3 regions of the Paenibacillus violae genome follow, and region 1 is predicted to be linked to each of the others. Evidence: riboswitches for the same ligand, from Rfam matches in the RefSeq annotation. Region 1 holds a riboswitch; each other region holds the start of a gene.
The links. Region 1 has a riboswitch for cyclic di-GMP ahead of RQP52_RS24145 (hypothetical protein). Riboswitches for the same ligand answer to the same signal wherever they lie in the genome.
Positions count from the first base shown of each region.

Region 2: another riboswitch for cyclic di-GMP. It lies ahead of RQP52_RS31550 (PilZ domain-containing protein); the one in region 1 lies ahead of RQP52_RS24145 (hypothetical protein).
Region 3: another riboswitch for cyclic di-GMP. It lies ahead of RQP52_RS25910 (putative bifunctional diguanylate cyclase/phosphodiesterase); the one in region 1 lies ahead of RQP52_RS24145 (hypothetical protein).

Region 1 covers NZ_JAWCUD010000009.1:217,721-222,263, reverse strand. Annotated here, with positions in the region: gene RQP52_RS24155 (ABC transporter ATP-binding protein) at 1-566, shown strand, start outside; gene RQP52_RS24150 (MDR family MFS transporter) at 784-2,010, shown strand; cyclic di-GMP riboswitch class I at 2,111-2,204, shown strand; gene RQP52_RS24145 (hypothetical protein) at 2,308-2,607, shown strand; gene RQP52_RS24140 (exopolyphosphatase) at 2,738-3,652, shown strand; gene gloA2 (SMU1112c/YaeR family gloxylase I-like metalloprotein) at 3,723-4,121, shown strand; gene RQP52_RS24130 (copper amine oxidase N-terminal domain-containing protein) at 4,314-4,543, opposite strand, start outside.
Region 2 covers NZ_JAWCUD010000015.1:23,696-28,238, forward strand. Annotated here, with positions in the region: gene RQP52_RS31535 (stalk domain-containing protein) at 1-457, shown strand, start outside; tRNA gene RQP52_RS31540 (tRNA-Arg) at 508-581, opposite strand; gene tadA (tRNA adenosine(34) deaminase TadA) at 945-1,448, opposite strand; cyclic di-GMP riboswitch class I at 1,682-1,769, shown strand; gene RQP52_RS31550 (PilZ domain-containing protein) at 1,851-2,597, shown strand; gene ychF (redox-regulated ATPase YchF) at 2,676-3,776, shown strand; gene prfA (peptide chain release factor 1) at 3,809-4,543, shown strand, end outside.
Region 3 covers NZ_JAWCUD010000010.1:251,481-256,023, forward strand. Annotated here, with positions in the region: gene RQP52_RS25900 (hypothetical protein) at 122-283, opposite strand; gene ilvA (threonine ammonia-lyase IlvA) at 456-1,712, shown strand; cyclic di-GMP riboswitch class I at 1,783-1,871, shown strand; gene RQP52_RS25910 (putative bifunctional diguanylate cyclase/phosphodiesterase) at 1,958-3,487, shown strand; gene RQP52_RS25915 (BMP family lipoprotein) at 3,753-4,543, shown strand, end outside.

The DNA of each region.
Region 1 (4,543 bases):
TGCGTAAAATGATTGGCTGGGTAAGTTCCTCCCTCCAGGAGAAGTTGTATGCCTCCGATAAAACGCAGCATGTCGTAATAAGCGGTAAACATGCGTCAATCGGGCTATATGAGAAACCGAGTGCAGAAGATTTTGAGCAAGCCAAAGAACATATGCAGCGGCTGAATTGTATGCATCTATACGACCGGACTTATCAATCGTGCTCTCAGGGTGAAAAGCAAAAACTATTAATTGCACGCGCATTGATGGCCTCCCCTAAGCTGCTGATTCTGGATGAAGCGACGAACGGATTAGACTTCCTTTCTCGGGAAGCATTGCTGTCCAGCATCCAAGAACTAGCCAAGGAACCGGATGCTCCGACATTAATATTCGTAACTCACCATATTGAAGAAATTCTACCTGTTTTTAATCAAACCTTATTGATTCGTCGTGGTGAGGTATTCGCAAAAGGGCTGTCGCGCCATGTATTGACAAGTGAAGGTTTGTCCTCTTTCTTTGAGACGGAGGTTGAAGTGAAATGGCAGCGAGAACGCCCATGGCTTTCGATTCCTGCCAGTGATCAGTGATGCGTGAACGTTCTAAGGGCACTTTCGATATAGAAGTGCTTAATTCTAGGCCACAAAACATGATTAAAACGGGCTTCCCATGCGACTTTGGGGAGTCCTTTTTTTATTCGACAAAAACATATAATAAAGGACACGAACTACCGTTTTTCGTGTATAATGAGTTCTTGATCTCATTTCTTAACCTTTGGTAAATTATCAGCGAGAGGAGTTCTGACAGATGAATCGATTACGTGGTTTTCTTGGTTCGTATCATCCGATTGTACATACGTTAATTTTGGGAACGGTCATGGCCAGAGCGGCGTCTTCCATGAGTCTGCCTTTTCTGGCGATTTACTTAGCTAAACATACGTCGATGAGCGCAGTAATGATTGGGGTCGTAATTGGAATGGGAGCCTTGGCAGGAACAGTCGGAGGTTTTATCGGCGGTAATTTATCGGACCGATTCGGCCGACGCATTATCATGCTCGCTGCACTTTTTGGATGGGCGGTTGTGTTTGTAGGTTTTAGTATCGTGAAACTACCGGTTTTGTTCATGATGCTGAACATGCTGAACGGCTTGTGCCGCTCCTTCTACGAACCGGTCTCGCAAGCCTTGATGGCGGATTTGACCGAGCCGGCCAAGCGACTCAGTGTGTTTTCAATGAGATACATGGCCATCAATGTTGGTGTTGCTGTAGGACCTTTATTGGGTGCTTTTTTTGCAACAATGGACGGAGCACTGCCGTTTCTACTCACTGGAATCGTATATTTTATCTATGCGGTTACCCTCTACGTTCTCCTTATCGTTTTTGGTATTAAGCAAATAGAAGGGGAGAAGAAACAACCTGTTACGTTTGTCTCTGCATTGCGGGTTATTCAACGTGATGTCACGTTTCGCTATTTTATTCTTGGCGGAATTATAGGGGCTATTGGCTACTCGCAAGTCATGGTGACACTATCGCAATATTTGGAGCAGAACTTCACTGAAGGTGTTAAAATGTTTGCTGTCCTCATGAGTGTCAATGCCATTGTGGTAATTGCGATGCAAATACCGCTTACACGGATTTCTGATAAGTACTCGCCACTTGTAGCGATTATTTTAGGAAATTTGATGTTTGCGTTAGGCGATATCGGTTTTGCATTCTCGCATTCGTTAGTACCCATGATTATTTCCATGGCGATTTTTACACTAGGAGAAATATTGAATTACCCCGCGGCCAACATGCTGATTGATAAGCTGGCACCGGAACATATGCGCGGTACTTATTTTGGTGCACAAACGTTAACCAACGTAGGTCATTTTATGGGACCTTGGGTTGGCGGCTTTCTGCTCGTAGCGTATGGGGGCACTGCACTTTATCTGGTCATCGCCTTTGTAACCCTTGCGGGATCTCTCTTTTATTGGAAAGGTGCCAATAATCTACAAGCACTGCCCAAAAATAGGTCGAAAAAAGAAGTTTTTTGATAAATAATGCAAAATTAGTTCTTGCGAACTATACGATTTCAAAAGAACTTCCCTTATTCTTGAGAGTGTAGTTATTTCTTGTAAAAGACTTCACAACACATCTCGACAATGGCAAAACTGACGAAAGTCAGTGACGCAAAGCTACAGGGGCTACCTTGTTCATGAATCGGACTCGTTGCCAGCCAGCTGCCGAACGATTGGGTATTCAACTTAGATCCCCTCCGATCGGTACACTATGGTGGGGTTTTTCTCTGTCATAACTTTCATAAACTATGGATAAAAGGAGGACCAAGCAGCATGCAGTCTGATTTACATGAAGAGCAAAAAGTAACATCACTTTGCGGCAATCATGTTGCCCGTTTGGTGCCATCCTCGGATGGACCAAAGCTATTGATTAATTTAGAAGAGTACGCGCTTAATGAATCTTGCTGGGATGTTGAAATGTTTCAGGGGAGAAGCAACAGCATTTTGATTTTCTATTGGAAAGGTGAAGTTAAGCTTTCTGTGAAAATGCCTCCGATGCCGCAAATTGAAGCATTTATGACTAGACTCTACCAAATTTTAACTTCCAAATTAAGAACGGTTCAGCCCATATAGGCGAACTGTTTTTTTTTATCCCAAAAGCTCTAATGACAAAATGATTGTCACAAATCGACAGGTACTGATATAATGATACACATATTCATACATAGTTCTTAAGTACTAACTTCGTAGGGGGATTTGCGCTATGCGATTAATTACGCGTTCGGATTTTGACGGTTTAGTATGCGCAATGCTTTTCAAAAAGCTAAACATGGTCGATGAAATGAAATTCGTTCATCCCAAAGATATGCAGGATGGTCTGATCGAGGTTACCGAGAACGATATTTTGGCGAATGTGCCTTATGTTGCAGGTTGCGGATTATGGTTTGACCATCATTCCAGTGAACTTGAGCGGATGGGTGAGAAAGTAGCTTTCAAAGGGGAAACCCGTATTGCACCAAGCGCAGCACGCGTCGTATATGATTATTATGGTGGGCAAGAAACCTTTGGTGATATTGACGATATTATGCAAGGCGTAGATAAAGCGGATGCTGCACAATTCAGTAAAGAAGATATTTTGAATCCAACGGGTTGGGATTTATTATCGTTCATCATGGATGCCCGTACGGGTTTAGGACGCTACCGGGACTATCGAATTAGCAATTATCAACTAATGGAAGAGCTTGTGGATCACTGTGCAGTGATGACGGTCGATCAAATTATGGAGCTTCCGGACGTTAAGGAGCGGGTTGAACGGTATTATGAATTGGATGCTCTATACCGTGAAATGCTTGCAAAGCATACATATACAGAAAGAAATGTGATCATTACGGATCTTCGTGATGTGGAAACCATCTATCCTGGTAACCGTTTCATGGTTTACGCGCTTTATCCAGAGCAGAATGTATCCATTTGGATCGTGGACGGACGTAACAAACAAAATTGTGTATTTGCTTGTGGACACAGCATTGTGAACCGCACCTCTCAAACGAACATCGGGACTTTGATGCTCCAAAATGGTGGAGGCGGTCACCACGCAGCAGGTACGTGTCAGGTAGAATATGCGCAAGCAGAGAATATTTTGAAGAAAATTGTTGAAACGATGAGAGCAGACGGATAAAATAAGAATCGAGCCGCAGGATGGGTAATTCCCGGAATGCGGTTTATTTATGGAGTCGGGAGGCATGTTAGTGAAAATCGATCGCATTCATCATGTGGCCATTATTAGCTCGAATTACGAAAAGTCGAAGCATTTCTATGTTGATTTACTAGGAATGACGATCGTAAATGAGTTGTACCGGGCAGAACGTGATTCCTACAAGCTGGATTTGCGCATAGGAGAAACAGAGCAGCAGATTGAGTTGTTTTCGTTCCCTAATCCACCCTTAAGAGTGGATAGACCGGAAGCGCGAGGACTTCGACACTTGGCATTTGTAGTTGGAAATATGGACGAAAGCGTCAAGGAACTAGAGAGCAAGGGAATTGCGGTTGAACCGGTACGAATTGATCCCATAACAGGTGATCGGTATACGTTTTTTGCAGACCCAGATGGACTCCCGTTAGAGTTGGTGGAACATGCCGAACGATGATTTATCAAAAAATGAGCAAAAAACAAAATTAGGATTTGCAATAGGATGCCTATGGAGTATTCTGCTGTCTATTCCGCTTTGGGCCATAATCATATGGCTATTGATGAAAAAATAAATCCCTCAAACGCTCGACTGAACAGGGTCGGATTAGCGGTTGGGGGATTTTTTTTGTTGGCTATTGGTGGTATAAAACTAGTAAACGTTGATGCGTCGTATAATTCCGTTTAGGCTGTCATAAATCACGATGTTACCATGATGATCGATAGTAAAAAGGAAACTGCCCTTGAAGCTTAAAGCGCCAGGACCATTAACTTGATCGGTAATGGATTTACCATCAATGATTTTATCATTTTCGGCGGGCTGCTCATAGGTTTGTGTTTTCGGATCATATAAACCCTTGTTATAGGTCAAAAGAGCAACAT
Region 2 (4,543 bases), on a different contig from region 1:
TAGTGCAGATAACGATCATATCATTGCACTCTCCGGTTTTTTGGTTAATTCACCCGTAGATTCAATGATAGTAAGCATTATTTATAATAACTTGGTTACAAACTTTGTTACAGTCAAACGATCAAATGCTGAGGAGTTTAGTAAGAGCAGTAAGGACAACCTATCAGAATACCATTTTATGAAGACTTGGAACTCTCAGCGTGTAGATAATACAACGGATGTATCTGTTCCCAATAAACCTCAACCAACGCCTACACCGCTGCCTGTGTCAAAATCGCCAGTTGCAGGTCCAGCCTGTCAGAGGATTATCGCCCTTTACACAGAGCAGATAAACAATGAAGTAAATCAGTACAACGCAAATCTTGGCAATCATTCTGGTGATATTACTGGCTATGCAGATAAATTAAAAGAAAATATGAAAAAAGCTTTAAAGGAAAACAACTGTCCGGAGGATTGAAAAAAACGCCAGCCAACGGCTTATACCGTTAACTGGCGTTTTGTTGTATACGCGCCCGAGATGATTCGAACATCCGGCCTACAGTTTAGGAAACTGTTGCTCTATCCTGCTGAGCTACGGGCGCATGGCAAAGATTATGATAGCACGAAGCCTTATATGGCGCAACCTTTGAGTGGCAAGATTTAACTACTAGTTGAATTTAGCTAAATGCATCGTGCGTTGGGGAACTACAGGGCACTATTTGAGCCAAAACGAAGACTTCCAGGGTTCAGACGGAACTACAGGACTCTATTTAGCCTAATTAGCCAAGATTTCGGCTAGAAGTGCTAAAATAGCGGATCACAGTTCCCTCTCCTCGCTGAAGTGCTTAATATCCGGCGAATAGGGGATCATAGTACCCTTTCGCATATCAATGCGAGGCGTCCACTTACGAAGGAAGCTAACGCTCGCACCCAGCGCGCCAATGCCTAACGTCGAACGCGAACGGCTATTCCTTCCCGCGCAGCTTGCGGAAAAACTGCGTCAGCATCGTCGCGCACTCCTCTTGCAGCACGCCGCTGACCACATCGACCCGGTGGTTGAACCGGTCCTCCTGCAGCAAGTTCATCAACGTTCCCGCGCAGCCGGCCTTGGGATCGGTTGTGCCGTAGATCACCTGTGGAACGCGTGCCTGAACAATCGCTCCTGCACACATCGGGCAAGGCTCCAGCGTGACGTAGAGCTTGCAGTCGAGCAAGCGCCACGCTTGCAAATGCTCACTGGCTTGCTTAATAGCGATCATTTCAGCGTGAGCAAGCGGATCCAGCGTCGTTTCACGAAGATTGTAGCCGCGGCCGATAATTTCCCCTTGATGTACAACAACGGCACCAATCGGCACCTCACGAATGGCTTCGGCTTTACGTGCTTCCTCTATGGCCGCTTTCATCCATGGGATATGTTCACTATATTCATCCACAGGGGGACACCTCACTAAAAATAATCTTATCCACATGTGAACAAAGGATCGAACAAATATTCGTTGTTAACAACCTGTGGATAACAATGTGTATAACTCAAAAAGTTGTGGATATTTATTTCTTTTAACATTCATACAACAAATACCAGATGTATGCAAGAGAATTAGTTGATAATAGGGAAATCCATCCGTATAATGAAAGATAACTTAGGTCTTTTAGACCATATAACACGATATTGTACGACAAAGCATGACAATTCATTTGCAAGGTTCGATAATGGCAAACTTGCCGAAAGGTAAGGACGCAAAGCCGAGGGTCTACGGTTCCTATGGAACTACGACAGCCTGGTTACCGAAAATCGATGCTTTTTTAGGTTGAGGTAATAGGCTGTTCCCGGCGCAGGGGCAGTCTATTTTTTTATTGGAACGCGGGGAGGGTTGATCGACAAAGTGGTTAGCAAACAAAAATCTGCTAAGTTTTATGGCAGCAAGGAAGGGTACGACGCTGATGTAATGATTGACAGCAAGGCGATGCTGAGCAAGGAAGATTTCGTAGCCACTGGCGTGTTGACCTATGCACTAGGTGACATCATTGAAGTGGAGCTTCCGGAATATCATGTTTTTGCGCTGGGAGATAAGTGTAAAATGACGGTGTATACGAAATCCGGGCTGTTTGTTATGGATACCGTGGTTGTGGCCAAGGACCAGGGCTCGTTGATTGTTCTGAATCCTCCTGAAAATCGCAGGAAGTTCACGGAAAAGCGGGAGTTCCCTCGCGTTGATGTGAAGAATGAAGGGCTGCTTTTCGCGCTCCAAGACAGAAACAAGAAACTCAAACATCATTTTGAAACACCGATCCGATTCTCTATCAAAAATCTATCTGTTAATGGTTTAGGATTTACGATCAGTGAAAATGCTATGCTAGAAAAAGTCATTCAAAAGAATTCCCAATTGGAAGTGGAGTTAATTTTGGGCTTTTTGGTGCCATGTACAATGGAAATTGTTCGGCAAGAAAAAACGAATGACGGCTACTATTACGGTGCTAGTTTTGTTAGCATCCCAGAAGAGAAAACGAACGCGCTGCGCGGATTTATTTTAAAAAATCAGATTGAAACGTACTACATTCAGAAGCAGGAAAATGAAACAAAAAAAGCACTGGAAAAAAAGTCTGCGGCTAATCAGTAGCCTACAGGCTTTTTTTTGCGTTCCAAGTACTATATAATAAGAAGGATGATTTTCGAAAATTAAGGAGTTGTAACTACGATGGCTTTGAAAGCAGGTATCGTCGGTCTACCGAACGTAGGAAAATCGACATTGTTTAATGCAATTACACAGGCGGGGGCAGAATCTGCAAACTATCCGTTCTGTACGATAGATCCGAATGTTGGGGTAGTTGAAGTACCGGACGAGAGATTGCACAAGCTGGTAGAGATGATTGTCCCTAAGAGCATTGTTCCGACAGCCTTCGAATTCGTTGATATTGCGGGTTTAGTGAAGGGCGCGAGCAAAGGCGAAGGGCTTGGAAATAAATTTTTGGCACACATTCGTGAAGTGGATGCCATTGTGCATGTTGTCCGTTGTTTTGAGGATGATAATATTACGCACGTCTCCGGTAAAGTAGATCCGATTGGCGATATCGAGACGATTAATCTCGAATTGATTTTGGCTGACATTGAGTCCGTTGAGAAAAAGATCGAGCGCTCCCGCAAAAACCTGAAAGGCGGCGACAAGAAAGTTGTTGCTGAGGTTGAGTGTTTGGAACGCATCAAGGAAGCTCTTTATAACGATCTGCCAGCGCGTAGCATTGATTTGAGCGATGATGAGAAGCTGCTCGTTCGCGACCTTCACTTGTTGACAATGAAGCCGGTTCTTTATGCGGCCAACGTGAGTGAAGACGAAGTATCAACTGCGGATGAGAATCCATTCGTCAAAATCGTTCAAGAATACGCGGCGAAAGAAAACAACGAAGTTGTTTCGATCAGCGCGAAGGTGGAATCCGAGATTGCTGAGCTCGAAGATGAAGAAAAAGCAATGTTCCTCGAAGAGTTGGGACTTCAAGAGTCCGGCTTGAATAGATTGATTAAAGCAGCTTATCGCAAACTTGGCTTGTATACGTATTTTACAGCTGGGGTGCAGGAAGTAAGAGCTTGGACGATCCGCAAAGGAACGAAAGCTCCTCAAGCGGCTGGTGTGATTCATACCGATTTCGAGCGTGGATTTATTCGTGCCGAGGTTGTATCTTATACGGATTTGGTAACAGCTGGCTCCATGAATGGTGCGAAAGAAAAAGGGCAAGTACGCCTGGAAGGTAAAGAGTACGTGGTGAATGACGGCGACGTTATGCATTTCCGATTTAATGTTTAATGAATAAAAAATAAAGAAAGGAGTGATCCGTTATGTTGGATCGACTTCAGTCCATTGTGGACCGCTATGATAAATTAAGTGAGCTACTGTGTGACCCGGATGTGACGAGTGACACCAAGAAGCTTAGAGAGTATTCGAAGGAACAATCTGATCTTCAGGAAGCCTACGATGCTTATAATGAATATAAGAGCGTAAGCGAGCAGCTGGCAGACGCGAAAGCGATGCAGAACGAGAAGCTGGATGATGAAATGCGTGAAATGGTGAAAATGGAGATCGAAGAGCTTAGCGAGCAATCGGCTAATCTGGAAGAACAACTCAGAATCCTTATGATGCCAAAAGATCCGAATGATGACAAAAACGTCATCGTTGAAATCCGTGGAGCGGCAGGCGGCGATGAGGCAGCGCTGTTCGCGGGCGATCTTTACCGTATGTATACCCGCTATGCAGACGCGCAAGGATGGAGAACGGAAATTCTCGATGCTTCCGTGAACGATTTGGGCGGATTCAAAGAGATTATTTTCATGATCACAGGAAAAGGCGCTTTTAGTAAGCTGAAGTTTGAGAGCGGGGCGCACCGTGTACAGCGTATTCCAGTAACAGAATCAGGCGGACGTATTCATACTTCCACTTCGACAGTTGTTGTCATGCCTGAAGCGGAAGAAGTTGAGATCGTTATTAATGACGCCGATATTCGCGTAGATACATTCTGTTCGAGCGGAGCGGGCGGTCAGTCCGTTAATACGACGAAATCAGCGGTTCGCGTGACG
Region 3 (4,543 bases), on a different contig from region 1:
GGATCATAGTTCCCCAATAGTGCGAGATTCGCGTGGTCATTACCGTATATACTGAAAAAAAGGCTATCTTACAGGTCATAGACCCGCAAGATAGCCCTTTCTTCACGCGCTTATTCATGTTCTAAAACATTGGAAATACATAATGAACTAAGAAATATAGAACTCCGAAGATGATGATGATGTAAGCTGCATACTTAATGAAGGTGGAAGCTACTAAACTGGAATCCGATTTTTTCTCTACATGGCGTTCTTCAATGTCAATATTACGTGGTTGTGTCGACATAGCAATCACTCCCTTATAAAGTATCTTGCTAGTTAATACCCGCCATATTTTGGAGTGAAACATCAGCATTCATAAAATGTTCCAATAATATTTTCTTACAGGCGCTCCTCAGTGTGCTACAATAATCTTTAAAATTTATTACGCATATTGGAGAGAAAGGAAGTAAGAGAAAATGGTTGTTTCCGGAAAAGTAGGTTTGGAAGAAATTATTAGGGCCAATCATGTGCTCAGCAAGGTGATCGAACCATCGCCTCTGCAACGCAATGAGCTGCTCTCTAACTTGTATGAATGTAACGTTTATTTGAAACGTGAAGATATGCAGGTCGTTCGTTCTTTTAAAATTCGCGGAGCGTACAATGTGATCCAAAGTTTGACCCCGGAAGAACGCGAAGCGGGAGTCGTGTGCGCAAGCGCAGGCAATCACGCACAAGGCGTTGCTTACTCTTGTAAGCAGTTGGGAATTGAAGGGAAAATCTTCATGCCAACGACGACGCCAAGGCAAAAAATCTCGCAGGTGAAGTTGTTTGGCGGATCTTTTGTAGAAGTGATTCTGACAGGGGATTCTTTCGATGATTCATCTAATCACGCCAAGGCCTACTGTGCCAAAGAAAATAAGGTGTTCATTCACCCTTTTGATGATATTCGCACGATCGCGGGACAAGGGACTGTCGGTCTGGAAATTATGAATCAGATGTCCGATACGCCTGACTTTATTTTTGCCACCATCGGGGGCGGCGGTCTTGTAGCTGGTGTAGCGACTTATGTGGACAGCGTTTCCCCGCGTACCAAGATTATTGGCGTTGAGCCAGAGGGCGCTGCAAGTATGCAGGAGTCGCTCAAGCAGGGCAAAGTCGTTACTTTGTCTACGATTGAGAAATTTGTAGACGGTGCAGCTGTGAAGCAGGTAGGCGAGCTTACCTTTGATATTTGCAAAGAAAAGTTGGACGATATTGTTGTTATTCCTTCAGGGAAGGAATGCACGACGATTCTGGAGCTTTACAACAACAACGCCATCGTGATTGAGCCAGCAGGGGCTCTGCCTGTTGCGGCGCTTGATGCTTACCGGGATCAAATTCGCGGCAAAAACGTAGTTTGTATCATCAGCGGTGGTAATAATGACATAGACCGGATGCAGCAAATCAAAGAAAGATCGCTCGTGTACGAGGGCTTGAAACATTATTTCATCCTCAATTTCCCTCAGCGTGCAGGCGCTTTGCGTGAATTTCTGGAGGAAGTTTTGGGGCCGACCGACGATATTACCCGGTTTGAGTATACGAAAAAGAACAATCGGGATGATGCTCCAGCACTAGTCGGCATCGAGCTGAAGAATAAAGATGATTATGAGGGTCTTATTGAACGTTTGTCCCGCAAGGACTATGATTATATCGAGATCAATAAAGATCCCAAACTTTTTAATTTGCTAATTTAACTAAAAATAGCCAGAGTAGAAAAAATTGTGATATAGTTAAATAGTCCTGCTTTTTCTTTGTTTACCTGAATATTGTAAAAGGCAAACTTGCCGAAAGGTAAGGACGCAAAGCTCCGGGTCTTAGGTTGCCGCCGCAACGATGATGGCTGGGCTGCCGAGAGGAGCAGTTTACCGATACAGGTACGCCTACGGCTATTCCAAATGGAATAGCCTTTTTTGATGACCGGAATGGAGGTTCCCCCCGAATGAGAAGCCTTTTTTTAAAGTGGATTCAACAGATGAAAGATCAGGAGCTCCGCTATGTGGGCATCCTTGGTTTCTTTCTGCTGACGGCTAATCTACTTGCTGCTGCTTCTTTTACATTTACCCCGAAGATGATAGTGTTCGTCCTCATTCAAGCACTTATTTGCTTCTTTTTTGCCATTCGCATCCGTCACCTGCGGCTTAACAGCATCGAACAGGAGGAGAAGAGTAAGCAACTGGCTTACTTGGCTTACCATGATACATTAACGGGATTGCCGAATCGACGGCTGTTCGAGGACCGCTTAAAGCGCGTGCTCCTTCATGCTCAGCGCTATGACCAGCTTGCTGCAGTTGTATTTCTTGACATGGATAGATTCAAGGAGGTTAATGATTCCTATGGCCATGCCTCTGGTGATCAGCTCATTCGACTGGCAGCGGAGAGATTGTTAGGCTGTCTGCGTGGTTCGGATACGGTGTATCGGCAGGGTGGCGACGAGTTTATTATTTTGCTTGAATCTTTTACCAAACCGGAAGACGTCCGAGCAGTGGCTATGCGCATTCAAAATGTCTTGGATGAACCCTTTATCCTGGATGGAAAAACCGTTACGATAACCGCTAGTATGGGAATTGCATTATATCCGCTAGACGGCACTAAGCCCGAACAGCTTCTTCAGCGTGCAGATGAAGCGATGTACGAGGCCAAAAACCATGAGAATAGCCGCTTCCAGTTCTATGCGTCAGACATTGATACGATGGTGAAGAGCAAAGCTCACATGGAGAACGAGCTGCGCTTGGCTTTAGAGCAGGAACAGTTCGAATTACGGTATCAGCCGCAATATGAAATCGCAGGCCGCAAGCTCATCGGCATGGAGATCAGCCTCTACTGGGAGAAGGGGGCTAAGCAGCTTAGCAAGCTCATGGATTGGCGGAAAGCAGCGGATGAACTGGGATTCATGGTGCCTATCGGCAAGTGGGCGTTTCAGACCGCGTGCAGGCAGATGAGAGACTGGCAGAAGGCCGGTCAAGAGCCGCTCCGAATGACGTTCACCATTAAATCTTCGCAGTTTAAAGATGATCATTTTATTGCCCATATAGCTGATGTGCTGCAAGAAACAGGTATCGATCCCAGTCTGGTCGAGCTGGACCTTACGGAGAGCATCACGTCTTCCAACGTGCAAGAAGCAAGCAAGAAGCTGACGATGCTGAAAAAGCTTGGCGTACGCATTGCCATGGATGACTTGTGTACGGGGCTTTTTACACGAAGCGGGCTGGAAGGTATGCCACTGGATAGTGTGAAGCTGGACAGCACGCTGATCAGAGACCTTGTCGATGATGACGAAAATCAACTGCTTGCAGCTGCTATCGTTCGGATGGCCCACCGATTAGGGTTAAAGTTAATTGCGAAAGGTGTCGAAACGGAAGAGCAATTCGAATACCTGAAATTTCTGCAATGTACGGAGGTGCAAGGAAAACTGTTCAGCAATCCGCTATCCTCCGATCAATTCCTGACATTGATGACCATAAAAAATTAAAAATAGGTCATCTAGATTTTATTGACCGGCGGTAGTATAATAAATAATTGGGGCTTAAAACCTATATTGTGGGGCTTTACAAAAAGACCATGTCAACTTGGTTAACATCACGAATTATGATCATTTGCTGCAGGATTGCTTTTCACTTAAGTTGCAAAGTGATACACTCGGTCTATGATCAGACATACATAATTTAACTGATTCTGGTCAACCTAGAATGTGGGATTTAAGGTACAATTTTAAATTTATTTTGGGGGTAAAGATGATGAAAAAAGTATTCACAACAGCGTTAATGGCTGTCACTGTTTCCGCGGTTGCTTTGACAGGTTGCGGTGCCAAAAAAGAAGAAACAAAACCGGCCGCTTCCGCTTCACCAGCAGCAAGTAGCGCAGCATCCGCAGCACCAAGCAACAACAGCGGCAAAGATTTCAAAATCGGCATGGTCACAGACATTGGCGGCGTAAATGATAAATCTTTTAACCAAAGCGCATGGGAAGGTTTGCAACAATTGAAAAAATCAACTGGCGTAAACGTGAAGAACCTGGAAAGTAAAAGCGATGCGGACTATACGCCGAACTTGAACCAATTCGTAAAAGACGGCTATAACTTGACTTGGGGTATTGGCTTCTTGATGGGTGACGCGCTTAAAACGGTTGCAACTCAAAACCCGAATGCTAAACTTGCGATTATTGATAACGTTGTAGAAGCTCCAAACGTAGAATCCGTAACATTCTCCGAGCAAGAAGGTTCCTACCTTGTAGGTGTGGTTGCAGGTCTTACGACAAAATCCAACAAAATCGGCTTCGTTGGCGGTATCGACATCCCGGTTATCAAACGCTTTGAAGCTGGTTTCGTTGCCGGCGTGAAAGCTGTTAACCCAAATGCTAAAATTCAAATCAACTACACAGGCGCGTTCGATAAGCCTGACCTTGGTAAAGCAGCGGCAGCAACCATCTACAACGATGGCGCAGACATCATTTTCCACGCAGCTGGTTCCACAGGTAACGGTGTATTCAACGAAGCAAAAGACCGTGCGAAAAACGGTAAAAAAGTTTG